Regions from separate parts of the [Bacillus] caldolyticus genome, predicted to be linked through region 3. Evidence: riboswitches for the same ligand, from Rfam matches in the RefSeq annotation. Region 3 holds a riboswitch; each other region holds the start of a gene.
The links. Region 3 has a riboswitch for cobalamin ahead of CWI35_RS05665 (ribonucleoside-diphosphate reductase subunit alpha). Riboswitches for the same ligand answer to the same signal wherever they lie in the genome.
Positions count from the first base shown of each region.

Region 1: it holds a riboswitch for cobalamin, as region 3 does, so the genes downstream of both, CWI35_RS17115 (ABC transporter substrate-binding protein) here and CWI35_RS05665 (ribonucleoside-diphosphate reductase subunit alpha) in region 3, are expected to answer to the same signal.
Region 2: it holds a riboswitch for cobalamin, as region 3 does, so the genes downstream of both, CWI35_RS01150 ((2Fe-2S) ferredoxin domain-containing protein) here and CWI35_RS05665 (ribonucleoside-diphosphate reductase subunit alpha) in region 3, are expected to answer to the same signal.

Region 1 covers NZ_CP025074.1:3,285,041-3,295,527, reverse strand. The annotation lists gene CWI35_RS17145 (adenosylcobinamide-GDP ribazoletransferase) at 1-89, opposite strand, end outside; gene CWI35_RS17140 (bifunctional adenosylcobinamide kinase/adenosylcobinamide-phosphate guanylyltransferase) at 86-643, opposite strand; gene cobD (threonine-phosphate decarboxylase CobD) at 640-1,710, opposite strand; gene cbiB (adenosylcobinamide-phosphate synthase CbiB) at 1,667-2,641, opposite strand; gene CWI35_RS17125 (adenosylcobinamide amidohydrolase) at 2,638-4,110, opposite strand; gene CWI35_RS17120 (FecCD family ABC transporter permease) at 4,107-5,162, opposite strand; gene CWI35_RS17115 (ABC transporter substrate-binding protein) at 5,128-6,087, opposite strand; cobalamin riboswitch at 6,229-6,427, opposite strand; gene CWI35_RS17110 (PH domain-containing protein) at 6,765-7,379, opposite strand; gene CWI35_RS17105 (APC family permease) at 7,564-8,928, opposite strand; gene CWI35_RS17100 (acetamidase/formamidase family protein) at 8,942-9,847, opposite strand; gene CWI35_RS17095 (hypothetical protein) at 9,929-10,487, opposite strand, start outside.
Region 2 covers NZ_CP025074.1:218,169-228,655, forward strand. The annotation lists gene pepF (oligoendopeptidase F) at 1-944, opposite strand, end outside; gene CWI35_RS01105 (aldo/keto reductase) at 1,038-1,928, shown strand; gene CWI35_RS01110 (DNA topoisomerase III) at 1,941-4,097, shown strand; gene CWI35_RS01115 (GNAT family N-acetyltransferase) at 4,174-4,617, opposite strand; gene CWI35_RS01120 (glycerophosphodiester phosphodiesterase family protein) at 4,740-5,621, opposite strand; tRNA gene CWI35_RS01125 (tRNA-Gln) at 5,799-5,870, shown strand; gene rraA (ribonuclease E activity regulator RraA) at 6,128-6,613, shown strand; gene CWI35_RS01135 (hypothetical protein) at 6,665-6,919, shown strand; gene CWI35_RS01140 (retropepsin-like aspartic protease) at 6,909-7,289, shown strand; partial or broken gene CWI35_RS18785 (S-adenosylmethionine--2-demethylmenaquinone methyltransferase) at 7,307-7,447, shown strand; cobalamin riboswitch at 7,508-7,699, shown strand; gene CWI35_RS01150 ((2Fe-2S) ferredoxin domain-containing protein) at 7,881-8,255, shown strand; gene CWI35_RS01155 (HoxN/HupN/NixA family nickel/cobalt transporter) at 8,258-8,965, shown strand; gene cobJ (precorrin-3B C(17)-methyltransferase) at 8,967-10,487, shown strand, end outside.
Region 3 covers NZ_CP025074.1:1,079,790-1,090,276, forward strand. The annotation lists gene CWI35_RS05630 (IMEF encapsulin system ferritin-like cargo protein) at 1-114, shown strand, start outside; gene CWI35_RS05635 (family 1 encapsulin nanocompartment shell protein) at 130-984, shown strand; gene CWI35_RS05640 (hypothetical protein) at 1,154-1,618, opposite strand; gene CWI35_RS05645 (2Fe-2S iron-sulfur cluster-binding protein) at 1,755-2,108, shown strand; gene CWI35_RS05650 (HD domain-containing protein) at 2,238-2,774, shown strand; gene CWI35_RS18520 (gamma-glutamylcyclotransferase family protein) at 3,057-3,542, opposite strand; partial or broken gene CWI35_RS18750 (gamma-glutamylcyclotransferase family protein) at 3,603-3,797, opposite strand; gene CWI35_RS18530 (hypothetical protein) at 3,751-3,903, opposite strand; gene CWI35_RS05660 (ribonucleotide-diphosphate reductase subunit beta) at 4,104-5,144, opposite strand; gene CWI35_RS05665 (ribonucleoside-diphosphate reductase subunit alpha) at 5,258-7,615, opposite strand; cobalamin riboswitch at 7,671-7,866, opposite strand; gene asnB (asparagine synthase (glutamine-hydrolyzing)) at 8,068-9,975, opposite strand; gene CWI35_RS05675 (C39 family peptidase) at 10,262-10,487, shown strand, end outside.

The DNA.
Region 1 (10,487 bases), 1.3 Mb from region 3:
TGGGCGGCGTTCCATGCGATCGAGCGCCGAATCGGGATCGTGGTAAACAGCTGCAGCGCCAACAACCATCCGTTCCATGCTTGCTTCATCCCGGCCACCGCCCTTTTTTCACGCGGAGAAGGCCGCATTCAACGACCGCGGCGGCCGCCGCTTCCGCGACCAACTGTTGGTGAAGCAAGCCAAGCGTTTTCATGTAGCGAAATGTGCCAGGATCATCCGGAACACCCCCGGCAAACAGCTCGTTCGATACAATCACGACCGCACGGCAGGCATCCGCCCACGCCCGCACTTCATCGAGCATGCGACAAGCAACAGCTTGAGCGGTTGCGTCTGTTTTCCAATTTTCACCAAAGAACAGCTCGTGGGCGAGCCATGTGGTCAAGCAATCAAGCAGAACAACATCATCAGGGTGCAAGGAAGCGGCAATCTCCTGAGAAGAGAACGGGGCTTCCCACACTGTCCAATGCGCGGCCTGCGCCGCACGCCGCTCTTGATGACGGCGGATGCGCTCCGTCATTTCTTCATCCATTGCCTGCGCGGTGGCGATATAGTGAAGCCGACCGCCGCGAGAAAGCCGGATGGCGCATATTTCCGCCGCTTCACTTTTTCCGCTGCGCGCGGCGCCGCTGACAAACACCATCATCCGCTCCACCTCGCAAGCGCTTCAAGAAGCCGATCGTTTTCCACCTGCGTTTTGACCGCAAGCCGCACGTAACGTCCGTCCAGTCCAGGAAAATTCATTGTATGCCGCGGGACGATTCCTTGCTGCAATAAATAGAAAAACAAATCCTCTGTCCGTCCGGAGAGCGGACGCAGCAAGTAAAAATTGACGACCGACGGCGAGACGGCATACCGGCCGGCCGGCAGCGACCGAAACACGCGCTCCCGCTCGGCGGCGATCCGTTCTTTCGTCCACTTGACAAACGATTCCATCGCCATGAAACGAAGCGCCAATTGTTGGGCGATGCAGTTTGTGCTCCATGGCGGCTGATGCGTTTTCAGCGAAGCGATCACCGCCTCGTCGGCAGCGACATAACCAAGGCGCACGCCGGCCAGATGATGAATTTTCGTCAACGATCGAAGCACAATGAGGCGCGGATAGCGATCCAGCCAACGCATGGCTGTAAATCCGCCGCGCCAAAACGGATAGAACGCCTCATCCACCACGATATACGTCCCCGCTTGGTCCGCTGCAGCGACGAGCGAGCGGAGATCACGCTCCGGCATCACGGTTCCGGTCGGATTGTTCGGATGACAGAAAAAAACCGCGTCGCATTCCGCCGCCCATGCCGCCGCTTGGTCAATGTCGTACGAAAAACCGCGGCTTTCCTCTGCCAGCAAAGACTTGACTTCGCATCCGTAAGCAAGGCAGGCGCGCCGATACTCGGAAAACGTCGGCTCCAAGATGCCGACGCGCCGGCCGGCAAGCAGCGCGGCCAACAAATAAATCGCCTCCGCTGCCCCGTTCGTCACCAGCACTTGTCCGGGTCGAATCTGCTCCTGCTTGGCAACGAGCTCCCTGAGCGCCTTCGCTTCCGAATCCGGATACTCACCGGCCCAGCGAATCCATTCCTCGCCGTTCGGCCAAGCCGACGGCGGCAGGCGATATGGGTTCGTATTGACGCTGAAATCAATGTATTCGTCTGGAGGGGCCAATCCGCATTGCTCATACAACGCGAGCGGATTCGCCCCATGCGCCGGCCAACGCAACGATCATCCCCCCGATCCATAGCAGCAATAACGTAAAGGCGAGCACCGTTCTGATCATGATGCCGACCGCCTGGCGAATATGAACCGAGCGCAGCAGAACATCGGGATCGCCGAGTGTCGGCCGCTCAGAGACGACGCCGCCATATGTATTCGTCCCGCCCAGCTGCACCCCAAGCAATCCAGCCATCGCCGCCTCGAGCCAGCCGCTGTTCGGGCTTGGGTGGCGGCGGGCATCGCGAAACAAGATCGACAGCGCCAAACGAAGGCGGCGGCCGCCGCAAACCAACACCATCACGAGCGCCGTCAGCCGCGCCGGAATGTAGTTGAGCGCATCGTCCAGCCGGGCGGCCGCCCAGCCAAATTCGCGATACGTTTCATTTTTATAGCCGAGCATCGAATCGCACGTGTTCACTGCCCGGTACAGCATGGCAAGCGGCGCGCCGCCCAAGGCCGCGTAAAAGAGCGGAGCCGTGATGCCGTCGCTCGTATTTTCCGCCACCGTTTCGACGCAGGCGCGGGTGATGCCGGCCTCATCGAGCCGCTCGGTGTCGCGGCCAACGATCATCGACAGCGCCCGCCGCGCCTCGGGAAGATCGCCCGCTTCAAGCGGCCGGCGCACATCCTCAGCCGCTTCAGCGAGGCTTTTGGTCGCAATGGTGGTGAAAATGAGCGCCGCCTCGATCGCCACCCCCACGTATACGGACAGCGCGTAGCCCACATAAACGACCAACGCCGATACCCCGTAAACAGCGGCCAACACGACCGCCACGGCCGCCGCCCCTTTCGCCCGCCGCTTTGTTCCTTGATTCCAGCGGCGGTCAAGCCACGCAATCAGCGTTCCCATCCCGCGCACAGGGTGCGGCAGCCAGCGCGGGTCGCCAAGCAGCGCATCCAACAGCAAAGCCAACGTCATTGCCAGCAAATGCGTCATCGCCGCCCCCTCCGCCGCTTGTAGCGGTCAAGCGCCTCGATCGTCGCTTCATACACGAGCCGACCGATCGCGCGCCCGAGTTCCGTCGCCGTTCCGGCATAGGCAAACGTCCGCCCGGTTTGCGTCGCCGCCACGGCGAGCGAATCGGTCGACGTGCCGGTGGCAAGCGTCCCTGTTTCCAGGTCGCAAACCGAACAGTCGGCGAGCGCTTTTACCTTCGCTTCCGTCGCTGTCATCATCGCCTGGACAAACGCCGCTTCCGTCAGCACTCCGTCAATGACAATCACCATATTGATCGTTCCCGGCCTTGCCGCAAGCGGCTTATGCTGCCACGCCCGAGCGGCATCAACCGCATTGCCGACGCCAGCGGTCGTCATGATTGCAACCGAAAACGCTTCCCCTTCTTTCTGAAGCCAAACGGCATCATGGACGTCAACCGCCGTCATCATGCCGATCGTTCGTTCCGGCGAAAACCCGTGCTGCTCCAAATAGCGGCGCATGTCTCCTTCCGCATCGCCGCAATCGTAATCCAACCCGACTTGGCGGTTGACAAAATGGGTCGCCCATTGAAACCCAGCGCCGATCAATGCCGAGGACAGGACGCGAAGCGGCTGGCAGGAGGCCAGAACAGCGGCGTCATCAAGAAAGGACAAACGCAGCCCGCCGGCCGACGATTCTTCTTGTTTCCCTTTCGGCACAAACGAAAACATCGGCTTTGCCGCCGCCGGATGAGCCAGACGCACAATCGGCGCGGCAAACACTTCCTCAAGCAGCGCCGGCGTCATCACATCTGTCGGCGTTCCAAGCGCCGCTGTTTTTCCTTCTTTTAACACAAGCACCCGGTCGCAATATAAGCTAGCGACGTTCATATCGTGAAAGACGGCGACGACCGTCAAATCGCGGGAGCGGGCAGCTTCCGCGAGCCGGTCCAAAAGCCGGACTTGGCCGCTCACATCCATATGGTTCGTCGGCTCATCCAGCAAGAGCAGCTGCGGCTTTTGGGCAAGCGCCCGCGCCAAATAGGCGCGCTGCCGCTCGCCGCCGCTTAGCCGCTCAAGCGGCTCATCGATTTTGTCAGCCAAGCCGACCGCACGAAGCGCTTCTTGAACCGCCGCTTCATCCTCTTTCGTCCACGTCGGAAACAAGCCGCGCTGATGGGCGTAGCGGCCGAGCGCCACCGTTTCTCTCACCGTATAGCCGGGCGCCGCCTCCGCCGTCTGCGGCAGGACAGCGGCAAACCGCGCCCATTGCTTCGCAGACAGCGCCAAAAGCGGCTGGCCATGAATCTTGATCTCACCGCTGGCAAGCGGAAGCTCTTTGCAAATGAGTTTCAGCAGCGTCGTTTTTCCGCTGCCGTTCGGCCCGACGATGCCAAACAGCTCCCCTTTTTCCACGGAAAACGTCACACGATCAAGCACTTGCTTTGGTCCATACCGATGCGATACGGCCCGCACCTCAAGCATCATCATCCCATCTTTCGCTTCATTTTTCGGAAAAACAAGACGGCAAATAGCGGGGCGCCGATCAGCGCGGTGATGACGCCGATCGGCAGTTCGCGCGGTTCAATGATCGTCCGCGCCGCCACATCGGCAAGCACAAGAAACGCACCGCCATACAAGAGAGACAGCGGCAGCAGCACCCGATAGTTTGGCCCGCACACAAGCCGAACCATATGCGGAACAACGAGCCCAACAAAACCGATCGTCCCGGACACCGACACCGCCGCGCCGGTGAGCAGCGCCGCCGCCGTCAAAATGATGACTTTTCGGCGCGTAACATCAACGCCGACATGAAGCGCCGCCGCCTCGCCAAAAGCAAACGCGTTCAACTCGCGGCCGTTGGCGAGAAGCACCGCCGCGCCGATGAGAAAAAACGGCAACAAAAGCCCGCTGTATTTCCAGCCGCGCATCGCGACGCTTCCCATCAGCCATGAGATGATTTGCCGCAATTCTTCCCCGGTCAAAGCGATCATCAGTGAAATGAAGGCGCTGAAAAACGCGCCGAAGATAATGCCGGCTAAAATGATCGTCTCAACCGACAGCTGCGGCTCAACCGCGCGAGTGAACGCCAAAACGGCGACAAGCGTCGCCATGCCGCATAAAATGCTCACGATCGGCAGCGTGAACGTGCCAAAGAGCGGCCATTGCCAGCCGAGAAAGATGACGAGCACCGCCCCGACCGAGGCGCCGGACGAGACGCCGAGCGTGTACGGATCGGCGAGCGCATTTTTCAGCAACCCTTGGAACGCCGCGCCAGCCAGCGCCAATGACGCCCCGACCAAAAAAGCGAGCACGACGCGCGGCAAGCGGATCGCCATCACGATCGGCACCCAATCGGCCGGAATGTCAGACGGAAGCGGCATACCAAACCATTCGGACGCAAGAATGCGAACAATAGAAGAAAAGGGAATCGACAGCGATCCTGTCGATATCCCTACGAGCAACGATAACATGGCCGCCGTGACGGCCAATATATACATCCACGTTTTACTTGAACACATCCGGGTAAACGGCTTTGGCAAGTTCCTCGACCCCTTCGACAAGACGCGGACCCGGGCGGCTTACTAAGTCGGTGTTGACGTCATACACCCGCTTGTTTTTCACCGCCGGCACGTCTTTCCAAGCAGCGCGCGCAAACACTTGCTTCGCTCCGCCGTATGTCGTGATGATCACATCCGGCTTATAGGCCACTGCTTTTTCTTCCGTCACCATCGGCCAGCCTTCCAAGCTGCCGGCGACGTTTTTCGCTGAAATCACTTGAAGCATCTCATCCATAAACGTCCCTTTGCCGGCCGTATACAGCTGCGGCGGCGGCGACACTTCAATCCAGACGTTCGCTTGTTTGTCCGCCGGGATTTGTTTCGCTTTTTCTTGAATTTGCGCAAGCTTCTCTTTCATCTCATCAATCACTTGCTTCGCTTTGTCCGACGCCCCGGTCGCTTTGCCGATCAATTCGATGGACGCATACACATCGTCGAACGACTTCGCGTCATTCACGACAAGCACGGTGATGCCGGCGTCTTTCAATTGCTTGAGGCCATCGCGCGAGTTATGGGCGCTTGACGCGTGGGCCAAGACAAGATCCGGTTTGAGCGAAATGATTTTCTCGACGTTGAATTCCATGCCGCCGATTTTCGTTTTCGTTTTGACGTCTTCCGGGTAATTGTCAAAATCGCTGACGCCGACGATCTTATCGCCCAACCCCAACGCATAGGCGATTTCCGTATTGCTTGGGATGAGCGAGACGATCTTTTTCGGTTCCGCTTTGATCGTGACATCCTCGCCAAGCCCGTCTTTCACCGTCACCAGAAACGCCGCTTGTTCCGTTTTCGGTTCTTCTTTTTTCGCTGGCTGGGCGTTGCTATTGGCTCCACCGCTGCAGCCGACCAGCACGGCGGCCAGAAGGAAGAACACCGCCACCACCGCCGGCCATGTCCAACGTTTCATCCGTCATTCCCCCTTCAGTGATGTATGTACAATAAAAAACGCCCATTCCGCCTAAATCTGGGAATGAGCGCGAAACAGACCGCCAATGGGCACAACAATGCCCTATGCGACTGTTTCCGCGTCTCACCCCCCGAAGATTCGGAAACTGCGGCAAGCAAGGCAGGTCTACTGGCTCATGCTTCATCCTACTCTGAAGCCTTCCCGTACGGAAAACAGCGCAAGCCATCCGTCCGTACAGTGGCGATTTCATTTCGTCCGCATTGACAGTTGCGGGGACAGCTCCGGATTCCCACCGGATTCCCTATTAAGCCTTTTCGGCGCCTTGCTGCGAGTTGATTTAGTTATCGGATATGGACATTTTTATATTAAAGCAAGGCCTGGCATTTGACAACTGTGAATTTACAGTGGGCTGGCGGCAGGCGGTCATCGATCACTTTTGCGGTCAGGCAGCTCGGCTCCAGTGTCCGTGTTTTGTACGGAACGCCGCATGCGCCGTTGCATCGAGCTCCGCGATGTCAAATGCCGCCATGTTGCCTATTCATCGATTCCCACAAACCTCATCTTTTGAGTTTCTTCCGGCTGCGGAGAAACGTTCCTTTTCCATATGTCGCTAAAAAAATTAGGAAAGACGCCCCACCTCTGGCACGGCGTCTTTCCCCGATACAACCTTCATCTCGTCACTGTTGAATATATTTGTCAAACACAAACCCGAAATCCTTCACCGTATAGTTCTTTTTCGCTTCCGTCAGCCAGCAAAAAGCGTATTCATTCACGGCCTGAAAATCCGCCGACACATTGACGCCGTCGCCGCGCATGTTGGCAAACACCTTGACCGCCAGTTCCAAACTCCGCTCAGCATAGTGGAATTTCATTTCGTTTTCATGGCAAATCTCCGCGATCGCCAGCAGCGATTTATACAAATCTTTCAATTCCTCAATATGCTTTTTATGCACATCAATCGAATAGCAGTGCGACCCGATTTTAAATTTGATTTCCGCGTCCAAGTCGACCGTCCCGGCTGTTTCGAGCGACACGTCGGAAATCGGATGCTTATAGTAATCGTAGCGGCGCAGCGTCCGTTTTTTGCTCGCAGCGCTCGTGCCGTCCAGATGAATGAGCGCGCGGTTGGTGAAGCAATACTCATCCGATTTCGATTTGATAAGAAAATAGATTTTTTCTCCATCCTCGTGCATCACATAATCATCGGCATCTACTTTGTCATAGTCTTTCGGTTGAATAACCGAGCCGATGTCGCTTAGCCCAAGCACATCGGCGGCGACTTTTCCAAACATGCTCATGTTCCCCCGGCTCCTTCCATGTTTTATCGGCGCCCGCCTATTGCGGATGAACGGTGTTTTGCCTTAACAAGGCGCCGTACTCTCATTCGTAATACGTCGCGATCGAAAAAATGTTTCATCGTCGGCAAAAAACGAAAGACCCAACGCCTTTTATGACGGCGTCAGGCCTTACAAGCAACTACAGTTCCCCGCTTAGACGGGAGTCTTTGTTCGTGAGTCGCAAAAAGACCAGATAAACGAGTCCAATCGCGATCCAAATCAATCCTAGCTTTTTGCTGAGCGGGTCCAGATTCATCCATACATAGCCGATGATAACAAAACCGATGAGCGGAAACAAGAGATGATTAATATAATCGTTACTCTTTTGTTTGCGCAAGAAATAGTTCATCACCGACACATGCAAAAAGAGGAAAGCCGTCAGGGCGCCAAAGTTGACAAGCGAAGCGAGTTTATCAATTTGTGAGGCGAACACCGTCGTGACAATGAGCGAAATCACAGCGACAAGCAATGTGCTGACGTATGGCGTTTGAAATTTCGGATGCACTTTAGCCAGCACACTGGGCAGTTTACGGTCGCGACCCATGCTGTACAAAATGCGGGAGATGGCTGCTTGGGCGACGAGCGCGTTCGCGATCCCCCACGAAAGCGCGGTGGCGACGATCGTTGTCCATTTCAGCCATGGTCCGCCTGCCAGCTCCGCAATCTGATAAAACGCCACGTCCGCGTTTTTAAACGTCGTATAATCAGGCCAAATGAGAGCGGCGACCCATGTTTGCACGATGAAAAGCGCACCGACAACGAGCAAAGCGAAAATGATCGCTTTGCCGATCGATGATTTCCCGTCCCTTGTTTCCTCAGCCAGCGTCGACACCGCATCAAAACCAAGGAAGCTCAAGACGGCCACCGACACCGCCCCCATCACCGTCTCCGCGCTGAAATGATTAGGATCGTACAGCGGTTTGAACGTAAACTGCGCTCCATTGACACCTTTTATAATCGCAATAATTCCTGTGATCACAAACACTGCAAGGACGATGAGCTCTAAAACAACAATCACTTTGTTCGCTTTGGCCGTCATCTCGATCCCGAGAATATTAATGACCGTATTCATGGCAATAAACAGAACGAGCCACACGGAAATCGGCACTTGCGGCACAATATCGGCTAAGGCAGCAGCGCTGACCAAATAGAGAAGAGCCGGAACGAAAATGTAATCAAGCAAAATGACCCAGCCTGCCATAAAACCGACATATTCATTCATTCCCCGCTGGGCGTAGGAATACACGGAACCAGCGATTGGAAACGCCTCGGCCATTCTGGCGTAGCTCAAGGCGGTGAAAATCATCCCCACCATTCCGATTAAGTATGCTAAGGCGACCATCCCTTTTGACCCTTGCGCTACATACCCGTAAATGCCGAAAGGAGCGATCGGCACCATGAACACCATTCCGTAAATCAACAAATCAACAAATGTGAGCGACCGTTTTAATTCCTGTTTATAACCAAGCGACTCGACCGATGTGTTCGTTTCAAGTTGCGCCATCGCCGTTCCCTCCTCAATCCTCAAACAGGCGGATGCCATACGCTTCAAGCACAAATCGCGGTACAAAGAAACGCGCCGTGACGAGCGGGTCAACGACTTGGCTGATTTGTGTCTGACCGGCAGCGCTAAGCACCATCGTCAAATGGTTCAGCGTCAACGGAGTGTGCGGCAACAGCAAATTAACCATTTCCTCAACCGACTGTTTGACCGCCTCATCCAACGTTTTGGCCGAGACGATCGTCGCAATGCCATCATCGTTTTGCAACAGTGGATGGTTAAGCGAATATCCTTTCATCACCCGGACGGTGACCGTCACTTCCCCCGAAATTTCGATACCAGACACGCCGATTTCGCCGTCCCCCATCGCCGCATGCAAATCGCCTAATGCGAACAACGCCCCTTTGACAAAAACCGGGAAGTAAACGGTTGCCCCTGTTGTAATGAGCTTTGTATCCATATTGCCGCCATGCGGCCCGGGCGTTCCGCACGACACATCCTCACCGCTCGGCGCTACCCCGATGACGCCAATCATTGGATTTAATGGAATAGAAAGATGCTCGTCAAATACGGCCCGGTTTTCTTCTACTGGAATCATTTTTGCCTCAAACTGCGGAATCCGGTCGCCAAGCACCCCGAGCCCTGGGCCGACAGCCATGACCCCCTGTCCTTTGAGGCGAATCTGTTCAATTTTTACCGCTAAAATGTCACCGGGTTCCGCCCCTTCAATATAGATCGGTCCGGTCGCCGGATTGATATGATTCCAATCGATCGAGTCAAACGGCGTTTCGCTTGAAGTAATTTGATTTTGGAAACAGTCGTACGTTTCGATGACAAACGTTTCCCCTGACTGGACTGTTCGAACCGGTTGGTGGTTTTTGCTAAATGAATAAATGGCCGTTGTGCATGGAACAAATGACATGTCCGCTTTCCTCCCTTTCGTTTTTGTCTCATTATAACAGGGAGCAAACAAACTGTTTTGCATTTTTTTGATTCATTTTTGTTACTTCTTTATTTTTTGAATTAATCGATAAATCTGAGTAAACAAGAAACCGCCAATCCCATTCCATGCTATGGCCTCCAGCACATTATGGCGCATTCCCCATCGCCAGGCGATAGCAAACAAACATACCCATCCGATCATGCCTATAACCCCCATCGGTTTCTCTCCTGTCCGTAAAGCAGCCAACCCAAAACACGAGGAGGCAAGCAAGGCGGTCGAAAACATGACCATCCGCATCGGAAGAAGAGGAGCAATAAAAAAGAGGGCTAGTACAAGCAAAAAAGAGATGACATATGTCCATGAGAGATGCCTGCTCCACCTGTGCCAAAAAATTTGCACAACGGAATGCAAGGAAAGGGATAAGCTGAGTGACAACGCCGCCAGCAAGGCAATAGTAAGCGGCCAAGCAATCAAGACAGAAGAATGAAGCAGCCACCGTTTCAGTATGGCGGCAGTCGAAGCGGCCGCCGCATACGGGACGCATAAGGCTGCAACGGCCAACGGAAGCGGAGCAAGGCAAAACGCGGCCATAGAAAACGTCAGCGCAACGCGTTCTTTT
Region 2 (10,487 bases), 860 kb from region 3:
AAGTCATAGCTATGGACGCGGTCAAGCCCGAGCGCGCGCCGCCGCAGTTCGACATAGCGGTGAAGCGCCGGCAAGTGGCGGCGAGTGGCGGCGATCAAGTGATCGAACACTTCCTTTGGTACGTCATCGGCGGCCAGCGCGGCGGCAAGGCCGGATGGATAGCGGCGCACGTTCGCATACAATTCATCCGCTTTGACCGAGGCATACAGCGTCGCGGCTGCGGTTTGTTCCATGGCTTCATAACTTTTGGCTTTCGCTTCAAACGCCGCCTTTCGATAGCGGCGGTCCGGGTGCTCGAGCATGGCGGCGTATTGGTCGTCGGTCAATGTCACTGTCTTTCCGTTCGGCATCTTGACAGATGGCGGCTCGTAATCGCCGCGGGCGGCGTGGTCATAAATGTTCTCCGCTTCGCCGAGCGCCGGCGATAGTTTCGCGAGCAGCTGTTCTTCGCGTTTCGTGAGCGTATGCGGCTTTTGCTCACGCAACTCATGGAAGTAATAGCGGTACGCTTTCAGCGGTTTGCTTTTTTGGAGCTTCCTGAGCGTCCGCTCTGGGAGGGCGAGCAGTTCCGGCTCGATAAACGCTGTTTTCGCCGCATATTGGGCGGCGAGCGCTTCCACTTTTGCCCCGAGCCGGGCCGCCGTTTCATCTTCAATGTTGATATCGCGTTTTAAATGGGCGTAAAGCGACAGTTTTTCGAGCTTGCGGGCCGTTTGTTCGTTTAGGGCGAACAGTTTGGCGATCGTCTTCGCATCGTCAAGCTTCCCTTCAAACGCCGCCAGTTTCGGCAAGGCGTTTTTCACCGTCTTGTAGTCGCGCATCCATTCGTGTTCGGATGGGTAAATGTCGGCCACATTCCATTCGTATGCAGTTTCGGCGGCTGATGTCGGCCATGGGGAGGCCAAAAGAAGCACGGCGGCGAGCCCAAGAAGCCAGCGCTTCATATCATCACGTCCTTTCCGTTTTTTCCTCTTGTTGGTAGTATGCGCAAGCGGAACGATTTTAGCCAAAACCAAAAAAAGAAAGGGAGACGATCAATGGAACGAATCCGTTTAGCGGACGATTTGACTTTTTCCCGCCTCATTCACGGCTGTTGTCGGCTTGCGGACTGGGGCTATTCGCGCGAGCAGCTGCTCGGGCTCATTGAATTTTGTCTTGAGCGCGGCATTACGACGTTTGACCATGCTGATATTTACGGCGACTACACGTGTGAATCGCGCTTTGGCGAAGCGCTGGCGTTAAAGCCAAGCTTGCGCGGTCAGATCGAGATTGTGACGAAATGCGGCATCAAGCGGCCGCCAAAATACGGGATGAAATTATATGATACAAGCAAAACCCATATCATCGCCTCGGTCGAGCAGTCGCTCGCCAATTTCCGCACGGATTATATCGATGTCTTGCTCATTCACCGTCCGGATCCGTTCATGAATCCAGAAGAGGTGGCCGAGGCGTTTTGCCAGCTGAAACAGGACGGAAAAGTGCGCTATTTCGGCGTCTCGAACTTTAAACGTTCGCAGTGGGAAATGCTTCAGTCGTATTTGCCGTTTCCGCTCGTGACCAACCAAATCGAAGTATCGGCGTATCGGTTGGAAAATCTTGAAGACGGCACAGTTGACCTTTGCCTTGAGAAGCGCGTTCCGCCAATGGTATGGTCGCCGCTCGCCGGTGGAGCGATTTTTTCCGCTGACGATGACCGGGCGGTGCGGCTGCGCGGGACGCTTGAACAAGTGCGGGGTGAGGTGGGCGCTGAGACGATCGACGAAGTGCTGTACGCGTGGCTCCTCGTTCATCCAGCGCGGATGATGCCGATTGTCGGCTCGGGGAAACAAGAACGCATCGAGCGGGCGGTGCGGGCGCTGTCTTTGTCGCTTTCCCGCGAGCAATGGTTCGCCATTTTGCAAAGCTCCATGGGGCATGATGTGCCGTAAGGGGAAAGGACGATGAAAGTCATTATTGCGGAAAAGCCGGACCAAGGGGCGACGCTCGCCTCGATTTTTCGGACGAAAAAACGGCAAGGCTATATCGAAATTTTGCCGAATGACTTGTTTCCCGATGGGGCGTATATGACATGGGCGATCGGGCATTTGTTCCAACTCGCAGCTCCTGAGCGGTACCGCCCCGAGTGGAAACGGTGGACGCTCAACACGTTGCCGATCATCCCGGAACGGTTCGAGTATGAGATCGAAAAAGCGAAGGCGAAACAGTTTCAAGTGGTCAAGGAACTGTTGCGAAAGCCGGAAGTGACGGAAATCATCCATGCCGGCGACGCGGGGCGCGAAGGGGAGCTCATTGTGCGCAACATCATCCGCATGAGCGGCGTGAACAAGCCGATGAAGCGGCTTTGGCTGTCGTCCTTGACCCCGAAGGCGATCGAGGAAGGGTTCCGCCGCCTGCTTGATGAACGGACGACGCGCCCGCTCTATGAGGAAGCGTACGCTCGCGCCTGCGCGGATTGGCTCGTCGGCATGAACGCCTCGCGCGTGTACAGCCTCTTGCTGAAGGAGCGCGGGATGAACGATGTGTTTTCCGTCGGGCGCGTGCAGACGCCGACATTGGCGCTGATCGTCCGGCGTGAACGGGAAATTGAGCAGTTCCGCCCTGAACCGTTTTGGGAAGTCGTCGCCTCGTTTGTCATTGGCGACAAGCGTTATGAAGGAAAATGGACGGATAAAAACGGCCAAACGCGTCTTGGGGACGAGGAGATGGCGAAAAAGATCGCTGCCTTTTGCCAAGGAAAACGGGCGGAAGTCGCCGACGTCCACACGGAGCGGAAAACGTATCAGCCGCCGCTGTTGTTCAACTTATCGACGCTGCAAGCGACAGCGAACAAGTTGTACCGCTTCTCGCCGAAAAAGACGCTTGATGTGCTGCAATCGCTCTACCAAAAAGGGATCGTTTCGTATCCTCGTTCCGATTCGATGCATGTGACGAAAGGGGAAGCGGAAACGTTTCCCGCCATTTTGCAAAAGCTGTCCTCGTTTCCGGCGTACGCTTCGTATTTTCCGCTGCCGCAGCCGTCGATTTTACAGAATAAACGTTATGTAAACGAGAAAAAGGTGACGGACCATTACGCCATTATCCCGACCGAGCAAGTGGTGGATCCCGAGAAGCTGTCAGCCGACGAACGGAAGGTGTACGATTTGGTCGTCCGCCGCCTAATTGCCGCCCACCATCAGGCGGCGGTCATCGATTATACGACCGTCACGACGCTCGTTGACGGCCGGGCCCGCTTTGTTTCGAAAGGAAGACAAGTCGTCGAGGAAGGATGGCGCGCCGTCATCCGTCCGCATGAGGAGGAGAAAGATGCTGCGCTGCCTCTCCTTGAGCGAGGGGAGGCGGGGAAAGCGGCCGCTGTAAAGGTGAAAGAAGGGAAGACCGAGCCGCCGAAACGGTATACAGAAGGCGAACTCATCACCTTGATGAAAACGGCGGGAAAATTTTTGGACGATGAGGAACTGGAAAAAGTGCTCGCCAAAACGGAAGGGCTCGGCACGGAAGCAACAAGGGCGGCGATCATTACCATGCTGAAAGAGCGGAAGTATATTGAAGTGAAAAACAACCTCGTATATGCGACCGACAAGGCGAAAGTGTTGATCGAGGCGCTTGGCGGCACGATCCTCGCCTCGCCGGAAATGATGGCGAAATGGGAGCAGCGCTTAAGCGAAATCGGCGAAGGGAGCGCCTCGCCCGCCGCCTTTATGGAACAGGTGAAAAAGTTGGCGCAAAAAGTGGTCGCTGACGCCATCGCCGCCGCGCCGAATTGGAATTTCAGAGGGGTTGACACCGCCTCAATCCAGCGGACAAGGAAGAAAAAAACGATGGGCGAGAAGCTTGGGCCGTGCCCGCTTTGCGGCGGGACCGTCATCGACAAAGGAACGTTGTACGGTTGCGACCAGTACGCGAAAACAAAATGCTCGTTTACGATCTCCAAACGCATTCTCGGCAAATCGATTTCGGCGGCGAATGTGAAAAAGCTGCTGGCGCAAGGGAAAACAAATGTCATAAAAGGGTTTAAAAAAGGCGGGAAAACGTTTGACGCCATACTCGTTTGGGATGAAAACGAGAAGAAATTGTCGTTTCAGTTTCCGAAGCGGTGACGAAGGCAACAGGCGTTGGGGGATGGGAGGTTTGGCGAAAAGGCGGACCGATGGCGGCCCGCCTTTTTTTTGCCCTTTACTCCGTTCGCGGCTCTTGAATCCGCTCCATCAACCGCTCCGGCTCGCTCGGCGCGGCAAAGCCGAACTGCCTGTACAGCCCGTGCGCGTCTTTGGTCGCGAGCATCACCTTGCGGACAGCGGCGACATCAGGATGGGCGAGCACGCATGATAACAGCCATTTCCCGAGACCTTGCCCACGGTATGCTTCATCGATGAACACGTCGCACAGATAGGCGAACGTCGCCCGGTCGGTGATGACGCGCGCCATGCCAATTTGCCTGTCGCCGTGAAAAAGGGAAAAGCAGAGCGAATGGTCAAGCGATTTGAGGATCGTTTCGCGGCTGCGCTCATTCGCCCAATACGAGCGGGCAAGGAAGTCAAACACGCGCTCAAGCTGGACGCGGCGGCGGTCCGTCGTCACGGTAAATGGGCCGTTTTCGTAATCGATGATCGTCCACATGATCTGGCCTCCTTTTTCTCAAATGATACACCGAATCGGGTCAAATGGGAACGATTTTCGTTTTTATTAACCATAATAACATTATGTAAACAATAAGCTCCCCCTGGCTCCCTGAAGGCCGGTCAATGGCGGGGCAGACGACGGCAGGCGGCAATGCGGCCAGGGCGGTCTGGATAATCGGTGAACAGGCCGTCAACGCCCATGGCGCATAGGCGAGCGAGATCGTGTGGTTCATTGACGGTATAGACGTGAACAATGAGCCCGCGGCCATGGGCGGCGCGCACCCACTCTTCGGTGACGGCCGAAAGCGGCAAGCCGATGCCATCGGCATAGACGGCGATTTGTTGCAGCAGCTCGTCGCGGCCGCTGTGCGCTTCCTTCTCGTCGACCAATTGAATGAGCCGAATGCCGTGCGGGATGAGCGGCCGGAGCGCTTGCAAGCTTTCCGGGTGGAACGATTGAAACATGACGCGGCGCTGTTGCAGGAAACCGTGTTTTTTCAATAGATGGACGACCGCCTCTTCGATGCCGGGCTGTTTCGTTTCGATGTACAACGGGGCTTCCACACGCTCCGCTTTCAGCATCTGAATCACCTCATCAAGCGTCGGGATGCGCTCGCCGGCAAAGCGTGGATGAAACCACGACCCGGCATCCAGCCGCCTCAGTTCAGCGAACGAAAAATCATTTACCCGCCACGGAGCACGGCGCGGATAGACCGTTTCGGCATTTGTCGTCCGGGCGAGCGTCGCATCATGCAGAGCAACGAGCTTCCCGTCTTTGGCTGCGCGCACATCGACTTCGATATAGTCCGCCTGCATGCGGGCGGCAAGGCGGTAGGATGAGAGCGTATGCTCCGGCGCGTATCCGGACGCGCCGCGGTGGGCGATGACGGCGGTTTTCGGCTGGCTGGATGGCTGCCAGGCAGCCGCGGCCGCTAAGACGATCGGCAACGATAACAAAAACAATGTGCAAAGATAGAAGCGAAAAACCGTGATCCGGCGCATATACATCTCTCCCCTTTCAGTATATCATATCGGGAAAACAAGTGCGAGGGAAAAACGAGGTGATATAGTGGGAAAAGGATGCTTGTACCGATAGTTTCGCACATCAAGCAAAGGGATATTCAGTTTGATGCATAAAGTGCGTTATCATGCCGCATACTGTAAACGACAACAAAACGTTGGGCTATAGCCAAGCGGTAAGGCAACGGACTTTGACTCCGTGATGCGCTGGTTCGAATCCAGCTAGCCCAGCTGAACGTCTGGTCAAACCGGAGGGGCTTTGAGCCGGTGAAAACGGTCTCCGCTATATATCGGCGCGGGGCCGTTTTTTATGGTTTCAATGCGATCGGTGGAATACATCGAAGCGATTGACGGCCACACAATGGTTTGGTTCACATCGCCGCGTTCGTGTCAGTCGTTCGAATGAAAGATCGTCGACAAAAAACTGCTGAGGCAGAAGGATTTTGGCGAATGACGGCGAATGCAAAACATGAAAGGGGAGAGCGACAATGAAAACAGCCGATTTATGCGATCAATTTTTAGACGAGTTGCAAGTATGCGAGTTGCCGTTCCAATCGTACGGCGGAAAGCGGGCGTTTTCCGGGCCGATTGCGACGGTCGATGTGTTTGAAGACAACGTCCTTGTCCGAGAAGCGCTGGAGACGGTGCCGCCGGGGACGGTGCTCGTGGTCGATGGAAAAGGCTCGCGCCGCGTCGCGCTATTAGGCGACCGGCTGGCGCAAATCGCTTGCGAGAGGGGGCTTGCTGGCGTCATCATCCACGGCTGCATCCGCGATTCAGCGGAAATTGGCGCCATGCCGATTGGCGTGATGGCGATCGGCACATGCCCGGTGAAAAGCAAAAAAGAGGGAAAAGGCTCACGCGACGTTGCGCTCGAGTTTGGCGGCGTCCGCTGGGAGCCAGGGGCGTACGTGTACGCTGATGCGGACGGCGTTGTCGTCGCCAACAAAGATTTGTTGGCGAAAAATGGTTGACGGCTGCGGTCGAGTCTCGTTCAATACAACGAACAGGTTGAGGCGATGGAGATGGAATGGCAGGAAGTGCGTTCATTGTATCCAAATCAATTTGTGAAATTACAAGTATTAAAGTCCCATTTAGAGGGAGATCAAGAAATCATTGAAGAGGTGGCTGTTATCGGAACGGTTTCGGACAAGGATGCAACTCGTGAGTTGCTGCAATCGAAAGGGAATCAGCTTGTTTATCATACTAGCCACAAGGAGATTGTTTTAAAAGTTCGGGGAGCGATTGGCCTGAGAGGGAAATTTCATTATGCAGATTGAATATCGTGAAGGCTTGCTGTTTGCATCGATCGAAATCGTTTATCAAGGAAGGTCTAAGTTGATTCATAATATGGTGATTGATACTGGTGCGGCGAAAACAGTGATTTCTCAAAATGCAGTAGAAGATATTCATTTGCGGGTAGAGCCGGGCGATCGTATTGTGGCTTATTACGGAATCGGTGGGAAAGAGTACGCGTTTACAAAAAAATTAGACTGTATTCAGCTAGATTCTTTCCAGCTAAGAGAGTATGAAATTGATTTTAGCGGGATGGACTATGAGGGGATTAACGGTTTGTTAGGATTGGATATATTGCTGGGCGCTGGATTTGTCTTAGACCTGGACAAGTTGGAGATGTATCGTTCTGGTTGAAATGGAACGCCCGCTCGAAATGCCAAAAAGAAGGAAAAGGCGCCCGCGACGTTGCGCTCGAGTTTGGCGGCGTCCGCTGGGAGCCAGGGGCGTACGTGTACGCTGATGCGGACGGCGTTGTCGTCGCCAACAAAGATTTGTCGGCAAAAAACGGTTGACGGCAACGCATTGGTTGTACTACGATGAAAACGGATGCTTGTTCCATGACAGCGCATATATGGCGGTAAGACAAACAAGGTGCCTAGCCCGCTTAGGGCTTGGGTGAAAAGGGAAGCTCGGTGAAAATCCGGCACGGTGCCCGCCACTGTGATGGGGAGCTTTGCGGCAACAAGTCACTGAAGGATGCTTCGGGAAGACGCCGCCAAGCGATGATCCTAAGTCAGGAGACCTGCCTTGTTTGGATCGGACGGATGCCTACGGGACTATAGGCAGACGTGCGGGAGAATGACGGCTTTAGGGGCCCTGTTTGGGCCGTTTACGGCTTTCGTATACATTTTTCTGCACCTCTGCTGTAGAGGTGCTTTTTCTTTTGTCGAAAAACCGTCCGTCTGCCGCATTTCATTCTACCATTCTAGCAAAAGGGGGGATTTGGTGGCGACGTGGGATTTGCGGGGAATGAAGCATCATGTGCTCATTTGCAACGGAGGGACGTGCCTCCGCCATGGCGGAGATGACGTGACAACCGCGGTGCGCGAGGAAATCGCCCGCCTTGGGCTTGACGACGCTGTCCATACAACAAGGACGCGCTGCAACGGACGCTGTCAAGATGCGTGTGTGATGATCGTCTACCCGGATGGCGTCTGGTACCGGTTGATGACACCGGAGAAGGCAAAAGAGGTCGTCCATCGCCATTTGCAAAACGGCGAGCCGCTTCGCGCGTGGGCGACGTATGAATACCGTGAAGACGGGTTGACCCGTCTTGGTGGGACGGAGTCGGTTATTGGCGTTCGAAAGAGGAGGACGTAATGATGGAATGGGCCAGTTATGTAATGTTAGCGATATTTCTCGGCATGCGTCATGGGATGGACAGCGACCATGTCGCGGCCATTGCGGATATGGTCGGAAGCGAGTCGCGGCGAAGACAGCAGTTGGCGCTCGGAATCATGTACGCTATTGGACACGGAGCAATCGTGTTTGTCATGGGGGTGGCGGCGCTCATGGTCGGCGCCCGGCTTCCCGAGTCGTCAGCCGCCGCCATTGAGCTCTTAGTTGGCGTTACGCTTGTGCTTCTTGGCGGGATGATGCTTTTTTCTCTTTTTCGGCGGGGTGAGGTGAAAAGCCGGTTTCAGCTCCTTTATGAGTTCGGCCATACGGTTACTCGATGGCTGCGGGGAAGGCGGGAAATGGACAGTTGCCGTTCTTTTTCGCATGTTGGTTGGGCTGGCGCCTTGATCATCGGCATCATTCATGGCATTGGCGTCGAAAGCCCGACCCAGCTAGCCATTATCACCCACGCGGTCGGAAAAGTGCGTGTGAGCGCCGCTGTCCTTCAGCTTGTGCTGTTTGTCGCCGGCTTGCTCATTGCGACGATTGCTACAGCGGCTGGATTATCGTGGGGATTTTGGAAAGCAAAGCAGCGGGAACGACTGTTTTATGTCCTTGGTGCGGTCACAGGGATTTACAGCATATGGTTAGGGATGTCGATGATAATCGAGATATGGAGAGGGGGGCTGTAAAGTGGGCGGCAAATTGCTCATTGTCGGCTTTGGCCCGGGAAGCGTCGACCATATGACGAAACGGGCTCGGGAAGCGATTGAAGAAAGCGACGTCATCATTGGCTACAAAACGTACATCGAACTTGTGCGCGATCTGATTGTCGGAAAGGAAATCATCAGCACGGGCATGACGGAAGAGGTGAGCCGCGCCCAAGCGGCGGTGAAATGGGCGGAGCGCGGCAAAACGGTCGCCGTCATTTCAAGCGGTGACGCCGGGTTGTACGGCATGGCCGGGCTCGTGTATGAAGTGCTGATCGAAAAAGGGTGGACGAAAGACAGCTCGATTGAAGTCGAAGTCATCCCCGGCATTTCCGCGATCCATTCGTGCGCCGCGCTGCTTGGCGCACCGATTATGCACGATGCGTGCACGATCAGCTTGAGCGACCATTTGACGCCGTGGGAGCTGATTGAAAAGCGGATTGACGCCGCCGCCGCGGCCGATTTTGTCATCGCGCTTTACAACCCGAAAAGCGGACGGCGCACTAGACAGATTGTGGAAGCACAGCGCATCCTGCTCCGCCATCGGTCTCCGGAAACCCCGGTCGGTCTGGTGAAAAGCGCGTACCGCGAGCGGCAGCATATCGTCCTCACCGACTTGGCGCATATGCTTGACCATGAGATCGGCATGTTGACGACGGTGATTATCGGCAACTCAACGACATTCGTCCATGACGGCGTGATGATCACGCCGCGCGGCTACCAGCGCAAGTATCAACTAGCAGCCGCCGTCCAGCCGCTCAAACCGCATGAACGGCTGCGCAAAGAAGCGGAGCCGTGGGCGCTTGACCAGACGAAACCGCTGGAAGATGAGGACGAAGGAAGCACGGGGGCATCAGGACCGTCCGAAGCGGCTGTCCTCGCCGGGGACAACCAGAAGGATCGTGCTTTCACCGCCTTGGCCACCGCGGTTCGACCGCCGTCTGTTGCCGCGGCCACGAAGGAGGCCGAGCCAACGCCGCTGGCTGCCGTTTTGCCGCCGCTTGCTGCACCGCTGGCAAAAACAGCCAAACGGCAGCCGACCGCCGCGCCAAAACGGGTGAAAGAAACAGCCGAAGACGCGCTCGCCGCTTTAGAGAGACGGAAAACAAGAAAGACGGCGGCCGTGTTGTTGGAAGCGGCGGTGAGCCCGGGCGTGGCCAATAAACAGTTCACCCCGGAACAGCTCATCGTGCTTGCGGAAGTGGTAGGGATGGATGGAAAAATGACCTACACACCGGATCATTATATGAAAATCGAACGGTTGACAGAGGACCCAGATGGGCTTGTGGCCCGTCTCGTTGACGCCGGACTGATCGTGATGCCGGTCGGTGATGTGCTGACGGTGAAGGCATGTGATTTTTGCGATGGAGAGAAAAAAGACGCCATTCCATACGCGGAGGAATTGGCGCGCCGGTTTGGCGGCATGGCGCTGCCGAAAGAGTTGAAGCTTGGCATCAACGGCTGCGGGATGGCGTGCTACGGCGCGGTGCACGAAGACATCGGG
Region 3 (10,487 bases):
AAAGACCATTTGAAACTGGCGCAGTACGCCGTCCCGCCTTCCGACCCGGCGCCTGTCCGCCCATCGATCGGAACAAGACGGCAGCTGACAGTCGGCAGCTTAAAACACGGATAAGAAAGGAGAGTAAACATGGATAAAACGAAGCTGTATCCAGAAGCCCCGCTCACAAGCAGCCAATGGGGCGAGCTTGACGAACTGGTCATTGAAACGGCGCGGCGCCAGCTCGTCGGCCGCCGATTTATCGATTTGTACGGTCCGCTCGGCGAAGGTGTCCAGTCGGTCGCCAACGATATTTATATGAACCCGGAACAGGGGGACATGAGCTTCCACGGCAAAGAGCTGAGCCTTTCCGAGCCGGCGCGCCGCGTGCATTTAACGATCCCGCTTTTGTATAAAGACTTTATTTTGTACTGGCGTGACATTGAACAGGCGAAACAGCTCGGCAGCCCGATCGACTTTTCCGCCGCCGCCAACGCCGCCCAGCAGTGCTCGCTGCTTGAGGACGATTTGATTTTCAATGGTTCAACTGAATTTGATGTGCCGGGCATTATGAACGTCAAAGGAAAAATCGCCCACATTCGCAGCGATTGGATGAAATCGGGCAACGCCTTTACTGACGTCGTCGAAGCACGCAACAAGCTGCTTCAGCTCGGCCATACCGGCCCATACGCGCTCGTCTTGTCGCCGGAATTGTATGCGTTGATCCACCGCGTCCATGAAGGAACGCACGTGCTTGAAATTGAGCACATCCGCGAGCTGATGACCGCCGGCATTTACCAAACTCCGGTCATTAAAGGCAAACGCGGGGTCGTCATTGACACCGGCCGGCAAAACATCGACCTCGCTGTCGCGGCCGACATGCAAACTGCGTTTTTAGACACAGAAAATATGAACTACCTATTCCGCGTCTATGAGTCCGTCGTACCGCGCATCAAACGTCCAAGCGCCATCTGCACGCTCGAGGATCCGAACGAGTCAGCATGAGCAGCGCCTAATCCGGAGAAGCGGCACGCGGGCTTCCCTTGCCATCAAACAGCAAGAACGGCATATGGCCAGCGATCCGCGCCATGAAAACGAGGCACAGCAAATTCCCTTTAACGAAGACGCGCCCGGACGATAGGGGAGATCGCCGGGCGGTTTCTTGATTTTCCCATTAAGCGGTGCGGGCCGTTTGTCCTTGAACGTTGGAGACGAGCAGCGACAATTCGGGGCTGAGCGCCTCAACACCGATGTCATCGATAATCATTTTCGCTTCCCGCCAAAAATGAACGGTATAACTGCCTTCATAAATCTCAAAGAGGCGTTTTAAATAGCGCCGCTTGTTGTTGATGGCTTCCCGTTTATAAGCGGCGTTGTTCAGCTCACGAATTTTTTTATGTTCAGGCGCAGAGATGACGCTGATGTCATGAACGTTGACGATGAGCCGTTCCCCTTGTTCGGTCACAAAACCGACCGAATAGTATTGGGCGCCTAGTTGATCGATATGAACGATGCAGACGTTTCGATATTCTTCGCCGGAACGGAGGCGGAGAAGCGCCGCTTCCACCGCGCCGCCGACTTTTCGCTCGTTGGCCAAAATCGCTTTCATATCGCGCAGTCCGTTCATCGGAATGCCCATGGTGTCTCCCCCTTGTCCCTAGCCAAGATGGCGTTTTCGCAATTCCTTTTACTATTATGATACCAATCATTCATTCGGATGTAAATGAGATTCATTTTCAAACTAACCATGTAATTTAAAGGAGATGTGTAAAAAAATGGGTAAAACATTCACGGTCGGCTCACTGAAGCCTGCCGTCCGGCCATCGGAGCGCTCCATTTCTGCCGCGCCGCCTAAGCCCGATGGGCCGTCCGCCGTGCGGCCGTCTGTCATTCAAATCGAACAAAAAGGGAAAACGTTCACCGTGCAGCCAGCCCCCGGCGTTTCGCTTCTTGACGCCGCCCTAGGACAAGGTGTTCTGCTCGATCACAAATGCAAAAAAGGAACGTGTGGCCGTTGCATGGTCACCGTTCTGGCCGGCGCTCACCTTCTCGCTCCGAAAACGCGGCGCGAGCGCGAAAAAACGGATCAACCAGCCAAACGGCTTGCCTGCCAAACACAAATCCAATAAGCCGAGCGCTATTTTAGCACGATCGGCTTATTTTTTCCCATGCAACCGCTCCCACCTACTTTCTCTCATTGCCTGACTCTTTACGCCATGGTATGATGGTGAGAAATACAAAAAACGGAGGGGATGCCTATGAGAACGGTCACCTTAACCGACGTCTTTGCCCATCCGATTGCGCAAAAATATTTAAAACGATCCGGCCTCGCCCATGCCATCACCGCGGCGTACCATGCCTACCACCTTGCCCTCCGCCACGGAGTGAACGTCGACTTGGCGACAAAAGCGGCACTGCTTCATGATATCGGCCATTACACATGGTACAAAAACGGCCGTTGGGACTACGAACAATACCGGCAAAACGACATCCATGCCATCAAAGGGGCCGAGCGCGCCCATAAGCTGCTGATCCGCCTTGGCGAACATCCGCAAAACGCTAAGGAAATTGCCCTGGCGATTTTGCTTCATACCGATTCCTACCTTCCAGAAGGAGAATGGAAACGAACGCCGCTCCAAGCCATCGTCAAATGGGCCGACGAAGCCGACGAGGAGCCCGGCGGCCGCCACCATTATCGAACGATCAGCGACGACTTAGCGTGGAAAAAAATCCGCCAGCTCGACGAACTCGTCAGCCGTCAGCACGGAAAAGAGCGACTCGGGGATATTGTTTGACCGCTTGCCTTGATGTCGCCATTCCCCTTGAACAGACGCGAAACATCGCCACGAACAATGTATGCTCTGAACGGAAACAGCTCACCCTTTCATCAGGTGGGCTGCTCGCGCGCCAGCGACACAGAACGATACACACCATCGAATGCCCTCTTATATCCTCATCGTCCACTCACGCTTTAAGACTGCTTGGCACCATCTGTCCCGCCAAAACGCCCGCCGCCGTTCTTCCCAAAAAAAACGGCAAGCCTTGGAGCACCGCCGCAACGCACCGTTTTCCTGCACTTACCGCTCTCTTCTCCGTAAATGTTCAATATGACGCCGCACCCGCTCGGTGTAATGCGTGCTTAAAAGAGATGCCCCTTCATCAAGAATAATCGAAGCGTACGATTCGCTTGGCGCGATTTCATCCAACTGTTTCTCGACGACAACGTACGTGAGGGCGGAAACAAGCTGTCCCTTACACTGCACATCGACGTATTCACGACGGTACACGCCGGCTGGGACGCCCTCGCGCCAATCAAGTTCCGTCACATAGCGCGCCGGAATTTTGTACAGCACGCCTTCGACCCGGTCGCCCGGAGAAGGGACGATATCTGCGACCCCTCCTTGCCGACCGCGGGAATACCGGGTGAACGCCAACCGGTGATCGTCAAGCACCGCTCGGCCCATCACCTCAAAATGCGGGACAGTGCAGCGAAAATCGCGTTCGCTCATGCAAGAGCCATAGGCAAAGTACATCACTTCATCTTTGGAATGGAGAAACACCATCCAATCACCTCCAAAAACTTGTTTGGCGTGTTGCTCAAGCCACTCTTTTCGTTCTAATGGGTACACGTACGTGTAACACGTGTACTTCTCGCCATCAGCATCTATGGCGGTCACGGTGATCCGTTCATAATGGTTAGGCTGTCCCGGGCCGTGATACCCTTCAAGCTGGTCAAGTATGGCAAGCGCCGTTTCCGGGTCGCCAAGCTGGTTATAGGCGATGGCGCTTGAACCCAGCTGAGCGAAACGTTGAAAAATCGCTTCCCCCCCTCTTCAGCCATACCTCGTCATTGTCGTGCTCCTCTTCCACGAGCCACTGATTCAATTGCTCGCGCAGCCGTTCGATTTCCTGTTTTTTCCCCACTTCTCCCGTCCCCTTTCGCATTCAAAAGCAAGTTTTTTCTCATTATACCAAGGTAAGGCGCCCAAGCCTACCGTCCGACAACAAGCCGCAACATCTCTTTTCCTTTTCTCTTCCCCATTGTATAATGCAGCGAGAATCCCTCCGTTAATCATGTTTTCCGGTAAAAAACCGCGTTGGACGATGCCCCAACGCGGGTTTCCTTACAGCTCATCAAACCCATTATCGACTTGTACTTTCGTATACTGGCGTGGTTTTTGCTCGAAGAAGTCTGATTTGCCAAGGTCAACTTCTTCATACGCTTTAATCCAGCGGAGCGGGTTCGTCCGATAGCCGTCAAACGGGCGGTCAAATCCGAGCTGGTGGGCGCGGACGTTGGCGTAAAACTTAATGTACGCTTCCAAATCAGCCAAGTCGATGCCATCGATGTCATTCCCAATGATTTCCCGAGCCCATTCGATTTCCAGCTCTGCCGCTTTCATAAACGTGTTCCGGACGAAATCGGCAAGCTCCGGCGTCCGATACTCTGGGTATTCGTTCAACACTTCCTTGAAAATTTTTGTAAACAAATCAACATGAATGTGCTCGTCACGGTTGATGTAATTGATCATCGTGCTCGTCGCCACCATTTTTTGCTGGCGCGCGAGGTTGTAGAAAAAGGCGAACCCCGAGTAGAAAAACAATCCTTCTAAAATAACGTCAAAGACGATCGACCGCAGCAAGTTCTCCACATTCGGCTCTTCGGCAAACGCCTTGTAGCCGTTCGTCACAAAATCGTTCCGCTTGCGCAGCGTCGGTTCGTTCCGCCAAAAGTCGAATACTTCATCTTGCTTCGCTTTCGGCACAAGGCTCGAGAGCACGTACGAATAGGAATGGTTGTGAATGACCTCCTGCTGGGCGAGCATGATCATGAGCGCATTGATGCTCGGGTCCGTAATGTAATCGGCGACGCGCCCAGCGTAGTCGGTTTGGATGCTGTCAAGCAGCGCCAAGAGTCCGATGATTTTCAAAAACGCCTCCTGCTCGCGGTCGGTCAGCTGCGGAAACTGCTTCACATCTTGCGACATATTGATTTCAAACGGCGTCCAAAAGTTGGCGAGCATTCGCTTATATTTCGCATACGCCCATGGGTAGGCGATATCGTCCCAGTTCAACACATTCGAGCAGCGGCCGTTGATGATGCCCGTCGAACGGTTCGGCGCCTCTGGATCCATAATCGGCCGTTTGACTAAGCTGATCGTCATGGTGTCGATTCCTTCCTTTCTCTTTCAAGTATCATGATGCGCGACCAACCGCGGACGCCCCTCCCGCACAAGGAAGGGAAAGCCCGACCAAAGGCGTTTGTTGCGCCCCATGGTCAGCTCGCACAAGAATCGCACTCGTCGATCGTCCCCGATGTCGAACGCACGTAATACGTCGTTTTCAACCCCGACTTCCACGCCGTCAAATGCAAATCGAGCAGCTCTTTTGCCTTAATCGTGTTCACGACGTAGAAGTTAAAGGAGATGGCTTGGTCGACATGGCGCTGGCGGGCGGCGTTTTGCTTGATGCTCCAGCGCTGGTCGATATGGTACGCCGATTTGTAATACCATGTCGTCTGTTCGTTTAAATCCGGCACCGTAACGGGAATCTTATAATCTTTCTTTTCCTCGGCGTATACTTTTAAGAAAATGGGATCAATGCTCGCCGTGCTGCCAGCGATGATCGACGTCGAGGCGTTCGGGGCGATGGCCATGATATAACCGTTGCGCATCCCGTAGCGGGCCACATCTTGCTTCAGCCGATCCCAATCGAGTTCACCGTGGCTTTGGTAGCCGCGCCGCTCAAAATAAGCGCCTGTCTGCCAATCCGATCCTGGAAACGCCGGGTAGCTCCCTTTCTCTTTGGCGAGCTCCATGCTCGCTTGAATCGCCAAATACGCGATCGTTTCATACAGCTCGTCGGCATAGCGGACCGCTTCGTCCGACTCCCAGCGAATGCCTTTTAACGCCAACAAATGATGCCAGCCAAAGGTTCCAAGCCCGACAGCGCGGTATTTTTCGTTCGTCAGGCCGGCTTGCAGCACAGGGATATTGTTTAAATCAATGACATTATCGAGCATCCGCATTTGAATCGGGATGAGCCGCGCCAAAACGCCGTCGGTCACCGCCCGCGCCAAGTTGATCGACGATAAGTTGCAGACGACAAAATCGCCTGGGATTTTCTCAATGATGATCGTCCCGTCTTTCACATATTGCCGCTTCGTCACTGTCGGGCTTTGGTTTTGCGCGATTTCCGTGCAAAGGTTGCTGCAGTAGATCATCCCGAGATGGCGGTTGGGGTTTTGCCGGTTCACTTCATCGCGGTAAAACATAAACGGCGTCCCCGACTCGAGCTGGCTGCGCATAATGCTTTTCATCACGTCGATCGCCGGCACTTTTTCTTTCGACAGCCTTGGTTCGTTGACGCATTGCCAATATTTCTCGCGGAAACTCCCGCGCCCTTTTTCCTCATCATAAAAATCTTCCAAGCTAAACCCCATCACCTTCCGCACTTCATGCGGATCAAACAAATACCAGTCGCCGCGCTGTTCGACTTGCTCCATGAACAAGTCCGGGATGCACACGCCGGTGAACAAATCATGCGTCCGCAGCCGTTCGTCGCCGTTGTTGAGCCGCGCATCGAGAAACGCAAAAATGTCTTTATGCCATACATCCAAATAGACGGAAATGGCCCCTTTGCGCTGCCCCAGCTGATCGACGCTCACCGCTGTATTGTTCAACTGCTTCATCCACGGGATGACGCCGGAGGAAACCCCTTTAAATCCTTTGATGTCGCTGCCACGCGAACGGATTTTGCCTAAATAGACGCCGATGCCGCCGCCCGATTTCGACAAATTGGCGATGTCGGTGTTGCTGTCATAAATTCCTTGCAAGCTGTCATCGACCGTATCGACAAAGCAGCTCGACAGCTGGCCGTATGACTTTCCGGCATTGGCAAGCGTCGGCGTCGCCACGGTCATGTATAAGTTGCTCAACGCCCAATACGCTTCCTTCACGAGCTCAAGGCGCCGCTTGGGTGGTTCATTCGCCATTAGCGTCATGGCGATGACAAGAAACCGCTCCTGCGGCAATTCATACAGCCGCCGCTCATAATCGCGGGCCAAATACCGATCCGCGAGCGTGCGCAGCCCGATGTACGTAAACAGCTTGTCCTTCTCCGGATCAAGAAACGCACCGATGGCATCAATTTCTTCTTTCGTATAACGTTCAAGCAGCAGCGGACTGTACACCCCTTGTTCTGTCAGCGCAACAAGCAGCGAGTAGAAATCGCCATACCGCTCGCGCTCGTCATACCCACGCTGCCGCGCCGCTTCACGGTACAATTGCCGCAAATACAGCCGGGCGCACACAAATGTCCAGTCCGGCTCATCTTTATCAATGTAAGAAAGTCCTTCCAAAATAGCCGTTTGGTGCAGCTGTTCTACCGTGACGGACTCCTTTCGACTGAGAAGCTGCCAAACACGCTCGACGTATTCATCAAGCGACAGACGGCCGAATCCAGCGGCGGCTTGCCCAATCAGCGACGCAAACTCTTCACGTGAAAAAGAAACCGGCTTCCCTTGGTCATCGATGATGATCATTTTCGTCAATGCGGTCATTCGTTTCCCCACTCCTTCAATAAAAAATCCGCTCGGGCAGGCGAGCGGATGAAACGACAGACGGAAAAAAGGCATACGAAACCCTTTTTCTTTTCCCCTATCGTTTCATCTTCTCACACCCCGAAGAACATGAAACGTTCCAAGCAAGGCAGGTCTCCTGACTCGTGCATCGTCCTACTTTGGGGCCTTCCCAGCGGCGCGCCGAATGGCTCTTGCCGCCAGTGGCCATCCCATTTCGTCCGCACATACAGTTGCGGGGGCAGTTCCGGATTCACACCGGATTCCCTATTAAGTCCTGATGGACACCGTTGCTTAGCATAACAATATGTAGTTGTAAAAAAAGACCTCAAAACCAATATATAGTAGTTTAGTATCCTGATGGAACAAGCATATACCAAAACCGGGAAAATTGCAAGAGCGGGAGAAAGCAAATTTTCTCTTTCGCTTCGCCAAAGGCAAGGAAACTGTCCGCACCATCGAAAAAGGCGTTCTAGGTGTCTCCCTTAGAACGCCCTGTCGTTTCCCTGCTACGCCTCCAAAACAGACGCTGGCCGCTTCTCGTTTTGTACGGATTGAGCAAAATCGTACTTCTTTTCCACATAGACTTGATGCCAAACCATAAACGCCAAGACCGTCCACAGCTTGCGGCTATGATCCGCCTTGTGGCGGGCATGTTCATCCAGCAGCCGATAGAGCACGTCCTTATGGAACAGATGATCAGTTTCGCTTTCGTTGATGAGCTGTCTCGCCCAGTCATACATTTCGTTTTTCAGCCAGTGGCGAATCGGCACGGGAAACCCTAATTTTTTCCGGTTTAACACATGATCCGGTACGATGCCCTCGGCCGCTTTGCGCAAAATATATTTCGTCGTGCCGTTGGCTGTTTTCATGTCAGGGGCGATTTGCCTAGCAACCTCAAATACCTTTTTGTCTAAAAAGGGAACGCGCAGCTCAAGCGAATGGGCCATCGTCATTTTGTCCGCTTTGACTAAAATATCGCCCCTTAGCCATGTATGAAGATCAATATACTGCATCCGGTTGACGGGTGGGTAATGAAGCGTTTCGCGGTAAAAAGGAGCCGTCACCGCCGTATATTCGCGCCCCTCTTGGTACGTTTTGAGCAACGCCGCTTTTTCCTTTTCGCTATAGATTTTCGCATTGCCGACATACCGTTCTTCAAGCGGCGTCGTTCCGCGCTCCAAAAAGCTTTTTCCTTTCATTCCGTCCGGAAGCATCTTCGCGATCACCCGCAACACCGCTTTTACGATGTTTGGCATGCGCGCAAACAGCCGCAACGACTCTGGTTCGCGGTAAATGTTGTAGCCGCCAAACAGCTCGTCCGCCCCCTCGCCGGAAAGCACCACCGTGACATGCTTTCTCGCCTCACGAGCGACAAAATACAGCGGCACAGCCGCAGGATCGGCAAGCGGATCGTCCATATGCCACATGATTTTCGGCAACTCCTCCATATACTCCTGCGGCGAAATGACATAGCTTATGTTGTCTACCCCAAGCTTCTCTGCGGTTTCTTTTGCGACATCGATTTCGCTGAACCCTTCCCGCTCAAACCCGACGGAAAAAGTCTTCAAGTGCGGATGGAATTGTTTCGCGATGGCGACGATGAACGATGAATCAATGCCTCCCGACAAAAACGCACCGACCGGCACATCGCTGCGCATATGGACGTTGACCGAATCAAACAGCGCATCGCGGATTTTCTTTACAAGCTCCTCTTCCGATTGGCGAATGGGCTCGAAGGATGCCTTCCAATAACGATGAATGGTGAGCGGTTTTCCGACTTTTTTCTTGAGATAATGCCCCGGCTCCAGCTTGTAAATGCCGGCCGACATCGTCAGCGGCTCAGGGACATATTGGAACGTTAAATAATGCTGCAGGGAATCACCGTTTGGCGATTCCTGTCTGAGGGCCAGCAAGATGCTTTTCTTTTCCGAAGCGAAAAACGTGCGATCTCCTTGCTCCGCATAAAAAAACGGCTTAATGCCGAACGGATCCCGCGCCGCAAACACCGTTTTCTCTTGCTTGTCCCAAATGACAAACGCAAACATCCCGCGCAGCTTTTCGACCGCTTTTTCTTTTTCCGCGCTGTAAAGGGCAACAATCACCTCGGTATCCGAATGCGTCGCAAACGAATATCCTTTCGCCGCCAGCTCTTCCCGCAATTCAAGATAGTTGTAAATTTCCCCGTTAAAAATGATCCAATATCGATCGTTTTCATAAGACAGCGGCTGATGTCCCGCCTCCAGATCGATGATGCTCAAACGCCGAAAACCAAAACTCACGTAGTCATCAAAAAAATACCCCTCATCGTCGGGGCCGCGATGGGTAATCAGGCGGTTCATCTCCACCAACGTTGTTTTCCATGTTTGCTCAATCGCTCTTGGGCGATCATGAATACAGCCAATAAAACCGCACATGGCGATGATTGTCCCCCCACTTTGCTAAGAAGAATCCAAAAACAACACCAAAAACCTTTTTGTTTAAAACTAAAATGATTTATACAAAGACACTTTCATTCTATCGTACACAACATCAAGTTTCAAAAACAATCTGTTTCCATTTTTTCAGGAAAACTGCTTGCAAGATTTTCAGTTTCTCATAATATTAACGATAAAATATGGAGAAAGTGTGAATTTCACCATTTTTGCACATCGATCTGTTACTATAAAAACACACACGTGTTATAAAGGAGTTGAGAATGGCTTGTTAGCGTTTATCCTTTTTTTGACTTTTCTCATCGTTTCCCTTTGTTTTGTTCTCTTGAGAAGACCTCTAAACGGGAGGATGGATCAACTGTCGCTCGGATTGTATATTTCCTGTTTCTTGCTATTGGCCGCCTCATTATCCTATTATGCAAGTTCGGCCCAGACAGGCGATGCCATCAAAGCCTTCATACAGAACAGAAACAGCAGAGAAACCAATCCGTCCC